Regions from separate parts of the Cellulosimicrobium sp. So1_17 genome, predicted to be linked through region 1. Evidence: riboswitches for the same ligand, from Rfam matches in the RefSeq annotation. Region 1 holds a riboswitch; the other holds the start of a gene.
The links. Region 1 has a riboswitch for S-adenosylmethionine ahead of ACZCLJ_RS10160 (NADPH-dependent FMN reductase). Riboswitches for the same ligand answer to the same signal wherever they lie in the genome.

Region 1 (5,047 bases):
CGGCGCCCACCGGGACGAGATCGTCCTCGCGTCCAAGTTCGGCCTGCCGCCTGCGGGCGGGCACCCCGACGGCCGTCGCGTCGACGGCAGGCCCGAGTACGTGCGGGCCGCGATCGACCGCAGCCTCTCGCGGCTCGGGACCGACCGTCTCGACCTGTACTACCTGCACCGCATCGACCCGCAGGTGCCGATCGAGGAGACGGTCGGGGCGCTCGCCGAGCTCGTCGAGGCGGGCAAGGTCCGGGCGATCGGCCTCTCGGAGCCGTCCGCGGCCACCGTGCGCCGCGCCCACGCGGTGCATCCCGTCACCGCCGTCCAGAGCGAGTACTCCCTGTGGACGCGGGACCCGGAGGACGAGGTGCTCCCGACGCTGCGCGAGCTCGGCATCGGGTTCGTGCCCTTCTCCCCGCTCGGCCGCGGCATCCTCACGGGCACGGTCGACGCGCCGGACGCCTTCGCCGAGGACGACGTGCGCCGCGCGCACGCGCGCTACGCGGGCGAGGCGTTCGAGCACAACCGTGGCCTCGTGCGCACGCTCGAGGGCCTCGCGGCCGAGCGTGGCGTCACGACGGCGCAGCTCGCCCTGGCGTGGCTCCTCGCGCAGGGCGACGACATCGTCCCGATCCCCGGGACGAAGCGGCTCGCCTACCTGGAGCAGAACGTCGCGGCGGCGTCCGTCGGGCTCACGGCCGACGACGTCGCGGCGATCGGCGCCAGCATCCCGCGCGGCGACGTGCAGGGCGTCCGGCACCCGCAGGCCGACCTGCTCGCCGGCTGACCGCGGGCTGGCCGACGCAGGACGGCCGCCTACGCATGGCTCCCGCGGGCGACCTCGCCGTAGACTGAGGACGTCCCTACGAGGTCCCGCGGGGAGCCCGCGGGACGGGCTCACGAGGTCCGCTCCGATGACGTGGCAGGTCATGCTCTGGTGCGCGACGGCGTGCACGCTCGCCGCCGTGTGCTGGGTGCTGCTCCGCGCGCTCCGCCCCCGTCCGCTCCCGGTCCGCCCACGGCCACCCCGGCGTCATGGTCGGCGTGGGGTCGCCGCGCCCGACCCCCTCGTGACCCTGGGCCTCCAGGTCCGGCTCAGCGAGCTGGCGGCTGAGCTGCGCCGCATCGAGGCGGACCCCGAGGTCTACGCCCGCGCGCACCACTACCTGGCCGTGCAGGGCGCGTACGACGCGCTCCTGCGCGAGGCGTGCCGGCTCACCGGCCTTCCCGTCGAGGACATGCCTCTGCAGGTCGGCTTCCGCGCGGGGGACGAGGAGCGGTTCCGCGAGGAGCTCGAGCTCAGCGCGCGCGGCTGGAGCTGGTGACCACCCGGTCACAGCACCGAGTGGTCGCCGATCCGGTGGTAGGTGCGGTCGTGGTAGACGAGCGGTGACGGCGCACCGCTCTCTCCGGGTCGCCGGTCGCCGCCGCCGGGCCCCGCGCTCGACGCGAGCGCGCGCAGCGAGACGAGGTAGGAGTCGCCCACGGGCGTGCGCTGGACGACGCGACCGCGGACCCACGACAGCGCACCGTCGATGACGGGCTCGCCCGACTCGAGGCGGGACCAGCCGCCGTCGGCGAACCGGTCGATCCCGCTCGTCGCGAACCGCGCGGACACGTCGTCCTGATGGTGGGCGAGGAAGCTCACCGTGAGCGTGCGCGCCGCGGAGATCGCGGGCCACGACGAGGACGTCGAGGCGAGCGAGAACGCGAGCAGCGGGGGTGCGGCGGACACGGAGATGACCGACGTCGCGGTGAAGCCGACGGGGCGCCCGTCGTGCTCGAGCGCGATCACGGCGACACCCGCGGGGTGGCCGCGGAACACGGACTTGTACTCGTCGGGCGTGACCTGCGGCTCGTCCTGCTCGGCCAGGAGCGCCTCCAGGTGGGACAGGTCGGCGTCGCGGGCCTCCGGCTCGGCGGTCATCGGGCCACCCCCGCGAACGCGTCGACGACCGCAGGCTCACGGTCGGGCCCGTCCGACGGGAGGTGGAGCGGCGTCACGGCGCGACGCAGCGCGTCGCCCTCGCGGCCGATCCAGGCCTCGACCACCGGTTCGAGGTCCGCGAGCTGCGGCTCGGTCACGGTGAACGAGCGGGTCGGGACGACGGCGCCGAGCTCGACGAGCACGGGGCGCAGGTGCACCTCGCCGACGAGCGCGTGCGCCGGGTTCCCCGACACGACGAGCGGGACCGCGACGACCCCCGCGAGACCGTCCGGTCCGTAGAGGTCGAGGAACGCCTTGAGCAGGCCGGTGTAGGACGCCTTGTAGACGGGCGTCGCCACGACGGCGACCGTCGCGGCGGCGAGCCGCTCGCGCGCGGCGTCGGCCGCGGGGTGCTCGGGGGCGAGCAGCTCGCCCCCGAGCGTCGCGAGGTCGATCGTCGTGACGTGGGGAGGCACCTCAGGGGCCAGGTGGGCCGCGACCCGGCGGGCGAGCGCCTCGGCCGCGGAGAGCGTCCGGGAGCCCGCGCGCGGGTTGCCGGACACGACCACCACAGTGGCCGGGTCCGAGGGGGAGAGATGGTTCGGCATGGGTGTCTTCCTCGCAGTTCTCGTCGATCACGCTTGCCGTGGGCGGGTCCTGCCGGCGTGCGGCGGGTGCCCGTGCGGCCTGGTCATCTCCCGGAGCACCCCGCCGTGACGTGGGGGTTGCCGACCAGCGAGCCGGGGCTTGGCGCTGGTGCTCTTGACCTGGTGACGGGTATAGCAACCCGGCGACGAAAAGTGCACCGGATCAGTCGGGTTTCTCAGTCGGTGGACGGACGTGACGTGGGGAACGCAGGTGAGCGGCGTTTCGCGGAGCGGACGAGGGGCGGAGTTCAACTGGTACAGGCGTACCGTCGAGGGTTCCGTCACCCGTCCGACGAGGAGCACCCATGGACAGCCGACTGCAGTCCGTCTTCGACGACGTCCTGCGCCGCAACCCCGGCGAGGCCGAGTTCCACCAGGCCGTGCGCGAGGTCTTCGACTCGCTGGGACCCGTGCTGCACAAGCACCCGCGCTACGTCGAGGCCGCGGTGCTCGAGCGAGTCTGCGAGCCGGAGCGGCAGATCATCTTCCGCGTGCCGTGGGTCGACGACGCGGGGCGCGTGCAGATCAACCGCGGCTTCCGGGTCGAGTTCAACTCCGCGCTCGGCCCGTACAAGGGCGGGCTGCGCTTCCACCCCTCGGTGTACCTCGGCATCGTGAAGTTCCTCGGGTTCGAGCAGGTCTTCAAGAACTCGCTCACCGGGATGCCCATCGGCGGCGGGAAGGGCGGGTCCGACTTCGACCCGCGCGGCCGCTCCGAGGGCGAGGTCATGCGGTTCTGCCAGTCCTTCATGACGGAGCTCTACCGGCACATCGGCGAGAACACCGACGTCCCCGCGGGCGACACCGGCGTCGGCGGCCGGGAGATCGGCTACCTCTTCGGCCAGTACAAGCGGATCACCAACCGGTATGAGTCCGGCGTGCTCACGGGCAAGGGCATCAGCTGGGGCGGGTCGCTCGTGCGCACCGAGGCGACCGGCTACGGCACGGTCCTGTTCGCCGAGCGCATGCTCGCCACGACCGGGCGCGACCTGGACGGGCGCCGTGTCACGGTGTCCGGCTCGGGGAACGTCGCGACCTATGCGATCGAGAAGGCGCAGCAGCTCGGGGGCCACGTCGTCGCATTCTCGGACTCCTCCGGCTACGTCGTGGACGAGCTCGGCGTCGACCTCGCGCTGCTCCGGCACGTGAAGGAGGTGGAGCGGGGGCGCGTCGCGGACTACGTCGCCCGCCGGCCGGGTGCCCACCTGGTCACGGACGGCTCGATCTGGGACGTCCCGACGGACGTCGCCCTGCCGTGCGCCACGCAGAACGAGCTCGACGAGCGGGCCGCGAAGCAGCTCGTCGCGCACGGCGTCGTCGCCGTCGCCGAGGGCGCCAACATGCCGACGACGCCCCAGGCCGTCGCGCTCCTGCAGGACGCGGGCGTGCTGTTCGCGCCCGGCAAGGCCGCGAACGCGGGCGGGGTCGCGACGTCGGCGCTCGAGATGCAGCAGAACGCGTCCCGCGACGCGTGGTCCTTCGAGCACACCGAGGAGCGTCTCGCCCAGACGATGGCGGGGATCCACGACCGCTGCGTCGAGACGGCCGACGAGTACGGCGCACCGGGGAACTACGTGCTCGGCGCCAACGTCGCCGGGTTCACCAAGGTCGCCGACGCCATGATCGCGCTCGGGGTCATCTGACGCGTCGTCTACCCTGGCGGGCGGCCGGACGTCGGGTGCGCGCACGGGGCGCGCGCCGACCGGTCGCACGCCGACGGGAGCGCACGGATGACGACCAGCGGGTACGAAGGCGCCACCACGCAGGGTGGGCGCGACGTCGCGCTCGAGCTCGCGGTCCAGGACCCGCAGGGGGTGCGCGTCGCGGCCTCGGTCGGCGCGCGCCGGGTCGAGCTGTGCGTCGGTCTCGGCGCCACGGGCGGTCTCACGCCGAGCGTGGGCCTGCTCGCCGCGGCGCTGGACGCGTCGCGCGGCGCCGCGGGCGTACCCGGGCCCGAGGTCCACGTCCTCGTACGGCCCCGGCCGGGCGGGTTCGTCTACTCGGCCGACGAGGTCGACCTGCAGGTGCGGGACGTCCGGGCGGCCGTCGAGGCAGGGGCGAGCGGCGTCGTCGTCGGAGCGCTCACCCCGGACGGCGTCGTGGACGCGCACGCGCTGCGCGCTCTCGTCGCGGCCGCGGGCGGCGCGGAGGTCACGTTCCACCGCGCGTTCGACGTCGTCGCGGACCAGCTGCTCGCGCTCGACGTCCTCGCCGGCCTCGGGGTGCGCCGCGTGCTGACCTCCGGCGGTGCGCCGCGGAGCATCGACGGGGCGCGCCGGCTGGGCGAGCTCGCCGCCCGCGCGCGGGGGCCGCTCGGCGGGGCCGTCCAGGTCATGGGGGGCGGGGGAGTACGCGTCGAGGACGTCGCGGCCCTCGTCGGTGTCGGTGTCGACGCCGTCCACCTCTCGGCGAAGGGGGTCGTCGCCGACGACGCGGGCCCGGGGGGTGGCGGCGACGCCGGCTACGAGGTCACGGACCCCGC
Region 2 (5,047 bases), 910 kb from region 1:
CGGCCCTCGCCGTGCCCGTCGTGTTCCTGCTCCTCGCGCTCGGCGCCGACGCCGGCCCGCTCGCCGACGCGCCCGCGCACGACCCCGCCGTCGTGTTCCCCCACGCGCAGGGCCCGGCCGGTTCCGACGTCTACGCGACGACGTCGCTCCTCCTCGCCCTGCTGCTCGGCACGATCGGCCTCCCCCACGTGCTCGTCCGCTTCTACACGAGCCCCGACGGCGGGTCCGCGCGGCGCACGACCGTCGTCGTCATCGTCATGATCAGCGTGTTCTACATGGTGTCGAGCACCTTGGGACTCGTCGCCCGGGTCGTCGCACCGGACCTCGCCGAACCCGGTCTCGCCGACACCGTGGTGCTCACCCTGCCGACGCGCCTCGTGCCGGGAGTCGGCGGCGAGCTGCTCGCGGCGCTCGTCGTCGCGGGCGCGTTCGCGGCGTTCCTCGGGACGTCGTCCGGGCTCGTCGTGGCGCTCGCGGGGGTCGTCAGCCAGGACCTGTTCGGCGGCACCGTGCGCTCGTTCCGCTGGTCCGCGGTCGCGTGCACGGTCGTCCCGCTCGCCGTCGCGCTGCTCACCATCCCCCAGGGCCTCGTCACGAGCGTCGGGACCGTGTTCGTGTTCGCCGCGTCGGCGCTGTCCCCCGTGATCCTGCTCGGCGTGTGGTGGCGAGGCCTCACGGCGCGCGGCGCGGTCGCGGGGATGGTCGTGGGTGCGGTCCTGTGCGCGACGGCGCTGCTCGCGTCCTCGGCGGTCGTCACCGGCTACGGGGTGTCGCCGTCGGGCGCGGACGGCGACGTGCCGGGGTGGGTGCGGGCGCTCCTCGCCCAGCCTGCGGCGTGGACGATCCCGCTCGCGACGGCGACGGTCGTCGTCGTGTCGCGGCTCGACCGCCGCGGTCCCCCGCTGCGGGCCGACCGGATCCTGCGCCGGCTGCACGTCCCGGAACGACCGCGCCGTCCGGGGGCGTCCACCGCGCGCGCTTCCTGAGGCGGCCGGTCGGCTCACGTCGCGTCGCCGGGCCAGCTTCCACGGGGCGGCGCGGGAGGCTGCGGCCCGGGGCTCGGGCGCGTCCTCTGCTCGCCCTCGACGACGCGGACCGTCCCGTCCGCGGCGACGAACGCCCGGGCCCCGGTCCACGAGTCGGTGACCACGACGACGTCGTCAGGCACGACGGACACGGGGAACAGCTGCCGCGTACCGCCGTAGATCGGCACCTCCATGTGCGAGCGCCCCAGCTCGGCGCGCTCGAGCTGCGCCGGCGTCAACGCCGCCCAGGAGAGCCGCTCGCGCAACCACGCGGGACGGTGCTCGACGTCGCGCGGGAACCGCGCCTCGTCCCTTCCGAAGTTCTCGTAGGAGGGCGGGGGCACGATCAGCGGCTCGCGGTCGCCGTCGAAGGTCGCCGTCGCGCGGCCCTTGGCCGGGACGCTGAGAGACATCCCGAACCACGTGCCCCGGCCGCGGCGGGCCATGACGGCGCGCAACGTGTCGAGCAGCTCCCAGAACCTGGGCGTCGGGGGTCCGACCGCGTCTGGCGTCCCTTCGCGCAGGAGAGAGACCGACGACTGCACCCGGTCGTCCACGACGTTGGCCCAGAAGGAGATGCTCTCCCACCCTGGAGCCTGGGGGGCAGCGAGCTCCTTCGCCAGCGCCCTGGTGAGCCGTTCCTGCCGGGAGAACAGCGCTGCGGTCGTCTTCATGGTCCTCCGTGGGCAGGTGTCGCGACGGGCTCACGCTAGCCGACGGCGCGTCTCACCTGACGAGCGCCCTCGACCGCATGGCGGATAGCGCTTAGGATCGGGTGAACCATCCAGAGCGGTCGAGAGTCCTGGCTCGACGACACCGCAGCAACCCGCCGACGGAAGCCTCCCGAGGACAAAGGTGCTAACGCCAGGGTCGATGGAGTGACTATGGTCAACGAGGCATCCTTCGCGCACCGTCCGGGCCTTCCGTGCCCGACGGCGAGCGCTCCCGTCCGCACGTCGGCGCGCCCGGCCGCGCAGCCCCCGCGCGAGGTCGCGCCGTGAGCGTCGCCGACGCCGTCCGGCGCGCCCACGCCGAGGCGGCGAGCCCCACGATCTCGTTCGAGCTCATGCCGCCCCGGCGCCCGGACGCCGCGCCGAAGTTCTGGGAGACCGCGCGCCGGCTCGTCGCGACGCAGCCGGACTTCCTGTCCGTGACGTACGGCGCGGCGGGCAACGACCGGCAGACGTCGCTCGACGTCATCGGCCGGCTCCTCCAGGGCACGCCCGTGCACGCGATCGCGCACCTCACGTGCGTGGGTGCGTCGCGCGAGCACGTGCAGGACGTCATCACCGACTTCCTCGACGCGGGCGTCCGCAGCTTCCTCGCGCTGCGCGGCGACCCGCCCAAGGACCAGCCGGACTGGCGTCCCTCGCCCGACGGCGTGGGGTCGAGCATCGAGCTCGTCGCGCTCCTGCGCGAGGTCGAGGCCTCCCGCTGCGCGGCGAACCCGTCGCTCGCGCTGCGCGGCGCGGCCCGACCGCTGACGATCGCCGTCGCGACGTTCGTGGACGGGAACCGCGCCGCCGGCACCACGCGCACGCAGGAGGTGCAGCGCCTCGTGCAGAAGCAGCAGGCGGGCGCGAGCTTCGCGATCACCCAGCTGTTCTACGACGCGTCGTCGTACACCGACTTCGTCGCGGAGGCCCGCGCGGCCGGCGTGACGATCCCCATCCTCGCCGGGCTGCTGCCCACGACGGAGCCGCGCAGGCTCCGTCGCGTCGAGGAGCTCACGGGCGTCCCCGCTCCCCAGCACCTGCTGGACGCGCTCGACGCCCTCCCCGACCCGGAGGCGCAGCACGCCTACGGGATCGCGTACTCGGTCGACCTCGCGCAGCGCGTCCTCGACGCCGGTGCGCCGGGCCTGCACGTGTACACGTTCAACAAGCACCACGCCGCACTTGACCTGCTCGAGGGTGTCCACCTCGGCGGCGGGACGCACGGGAGCGACGGCGACGACGGCTCGGCCGTCGTCGACCTCCCGGGCGTCCCGGACCTGGCCAGCGGGCCGTGGGTCTCCGGCACCTCCCTGCCCACGACGAGCGCCGCCACGCACGGCTAGCCCGTCTGACCGGTCCTCCCGGACCAGCTAGAGGTATCGACATGGCCACTTCCGTACCCTCCCCTACCCACCTTCCGGTCGACTTCCCCGCCGGTACCGTCCTCGGCTACCCGCGCATCGGGCGCCGCCGCGAGCTCAAGAAGGCCGTCGAGGCGTTCTGGGCCGGGCGCACGAGCGCGGACGAGCTCGAGGCCACGGCGCGCGAGCTGCGGCTCGCGACCGTGCGGCGTCTCGTCGACCTCGGCCTCGGCGCCGACGACGCGTCCGTCCCCGGCTCGTTCTCCTTCTACGACCAGGTGCTCGACGTCGTCGCGACGCTCGGCGCCGTGCCGTCCCGGTTCGCCGGGCTCACCGACGCCGAGGGCCGGCTCGACCTCGCGGGGTACTTCGCGGTCGCTCGCGGCACCGGCGGCCAGGACTCGCGGGCACCCCTCGAGATGACCAAGTGGTTCGACACGAACTACCACTACCTCGTGCCCGAGATCGGTCCGGACACCCCGATCCGGTTCGTCGACGACCACGTCGTGCGCCAGTTCGTCGAGGCCAAGGAGGCCGGGGTCGTGACCCGGCCGGTCGTCGTCGGGCCCGTGACGTTCCTCGCGCTGTCGAAGGCCGCCGACGACGCCCCCGCCGGGTACTCGCCGCTCGACCGCCTGGACGACGTCGTCGCCGCCTACGCCGACCTGCTGCGCGCGCTCGCTGCGGCGGGCGCGCCGTGGGTCCAGCTCGACGAGCCGATCCTCGTGACGGACAACGTCGACGTGTCGTTCGCCGAGCTGGCGGCGGCCGTGGAGTCCGCGTACCGCGCCCTCGCGTCGGACCTCACGGTCGTGACGCCTCCCGGCACGGTGCCGAACCCCGGTCTGCACGGCGATCAGGCCGCTGAGGGCGCCACAACCCCGGGTTCGGCGAGCAGCTCGCGGCCCGCGATCCTCGTCGCGGCACCGTTCGGCGGGCTGCAGGCCGCGGCGTCGGGATCCCACGGCACGGCCCGCGACGGTCTCGCCCTCCTCGCCGGGACCGACGTCGACGCGATCGCCGTCGACCTCGTCAAGGGTGCGGTCCCGGTGGGATCCGCCCCGGACGGGACGATCCCCGGGCTCTCGACGAAGACGCTCGTCGCGGGTGCCGTCGACGGGCACAACATCTGGCGGGCGGACCTCGCGGCGAAGCTGGGTCTGCTCGACGCCGCGGGTCATCTCGGCGCGGGCGCTCTCGCGGTCGGGACGTCGACGTCGCTCCTGCACGTGCCGCACGACGTCGAGGACGAGACGTTCGCCGAGCCGGGTGCCGCCACCGGGACGACGCTCGACCCGCGCCTGCGCGACTGGCTCGCGTTCGCCGACCAGAAGGTCGGCGAGGTCGCAACGCTCGCCCGCGCGCTCACGGACGGACGAGAGGCGGTGGCCGACGCCCTCGCCGCGTCGAGCGCAGCCGTCGCGTCGCGGGCCGGGGCGAGCGGCGTCGTCGTCCCCGCCGTCCGCGAGCGTGCCGCCGCGCTGACCGACGGGGACTTCGCGCGCGGACCGTACGCGGAGCGGGCGGCCGCGCAGCAGGAGCGCCTCGACCTGCCGCCCCTGCCCACCACGACCATCGGGTCGTTCCCGCAGACCCCGGAGATCCGCCGTGCCCGCGCGCTGTGGACGAAGGGCGAGCTGTCGGACGCCGACTACACGTCGGCCATGCGTGACGAGATCGCGCGCGTCGTCGGGCTGCAGGAGGAGCTCGGCCTCGACGTGCTCGTGCACGGCGAGCCGGAGCGCAACGACATGGTCCAGTACTTCGCGGAGCACCTGGACGGTTTCGCCGTCACCGCGAACGGCTGGGTGCAGTCGTACGGCTCGCGCTGTGTCCGGCCGCCGCTGCTGTGGGGCGACGTGCAGCGCCCGGCGCCGATCACGGTCGAGTGGTCCGCGTACACCGCGTCGCTCACCGAGAAGCCGGTCAAGGGCATGCTGACCGG

Region 2: another riboswitch for S-adenosylmethionine. It lies ahead of ACZCLJ_RS14175 (methylenetetrahydrofolate reductase); the one in region 1 lies ahead of ACZCLJ_RS10160 (NADPH-dependent FMN reductase).

What each region holds. Positions count from the first base shown of each region.
Region 1 is NZ_CM143702.1:2,303,020-2,308,066, reverse strand. It holds gene ACZCLJ_RS10175 (aldo/keto reductase) at 1-778, shown strand, start outside; gene ACZCLJ_RS10170 (hypothetical protein) at 906-1,316, shown strand; gene ACZCLJ_RS10165 (flavin reductase family protein) at 1,325-1,918, opposite strand; gene ACZCLJ_RS10160 (NADPH-dependent FMN reductase) at 1,915-2,526, opposite strand; SAM riboswitch class IV at 2,584-2,686, opposite strand; gene gdhA (NADP-specific glutamate dehydrogenase) at 2,871-4,208, shown strand; gene ACZCLJ_RS10150 (copper homeostasis protein CutC) at 4,296-5,047, shown strand, end outside.
Region 2 is NZ_CM143702.1:3,210,187-3,215,233, reverse strand. It holds gene ACZCLJ_RS14185 (sodium/solute symporter) at 1-986, shown strand, start outside; gene ACZCLJ_RS14180 (hypothetical protein) at 1,001-1,699, opposite strand; SAM riboswitch class I at 1,803-1,905, shown strand; gene ACZCLJ_RS14175 (methylenetetrahydrofolate reductase) at 2,023-3,084, shown strand; gene metE (5-methyltetrahydropteroyltriglutamate--homocysteine S-methyltransferase) at 3,126-5,047, shown strand, end outside.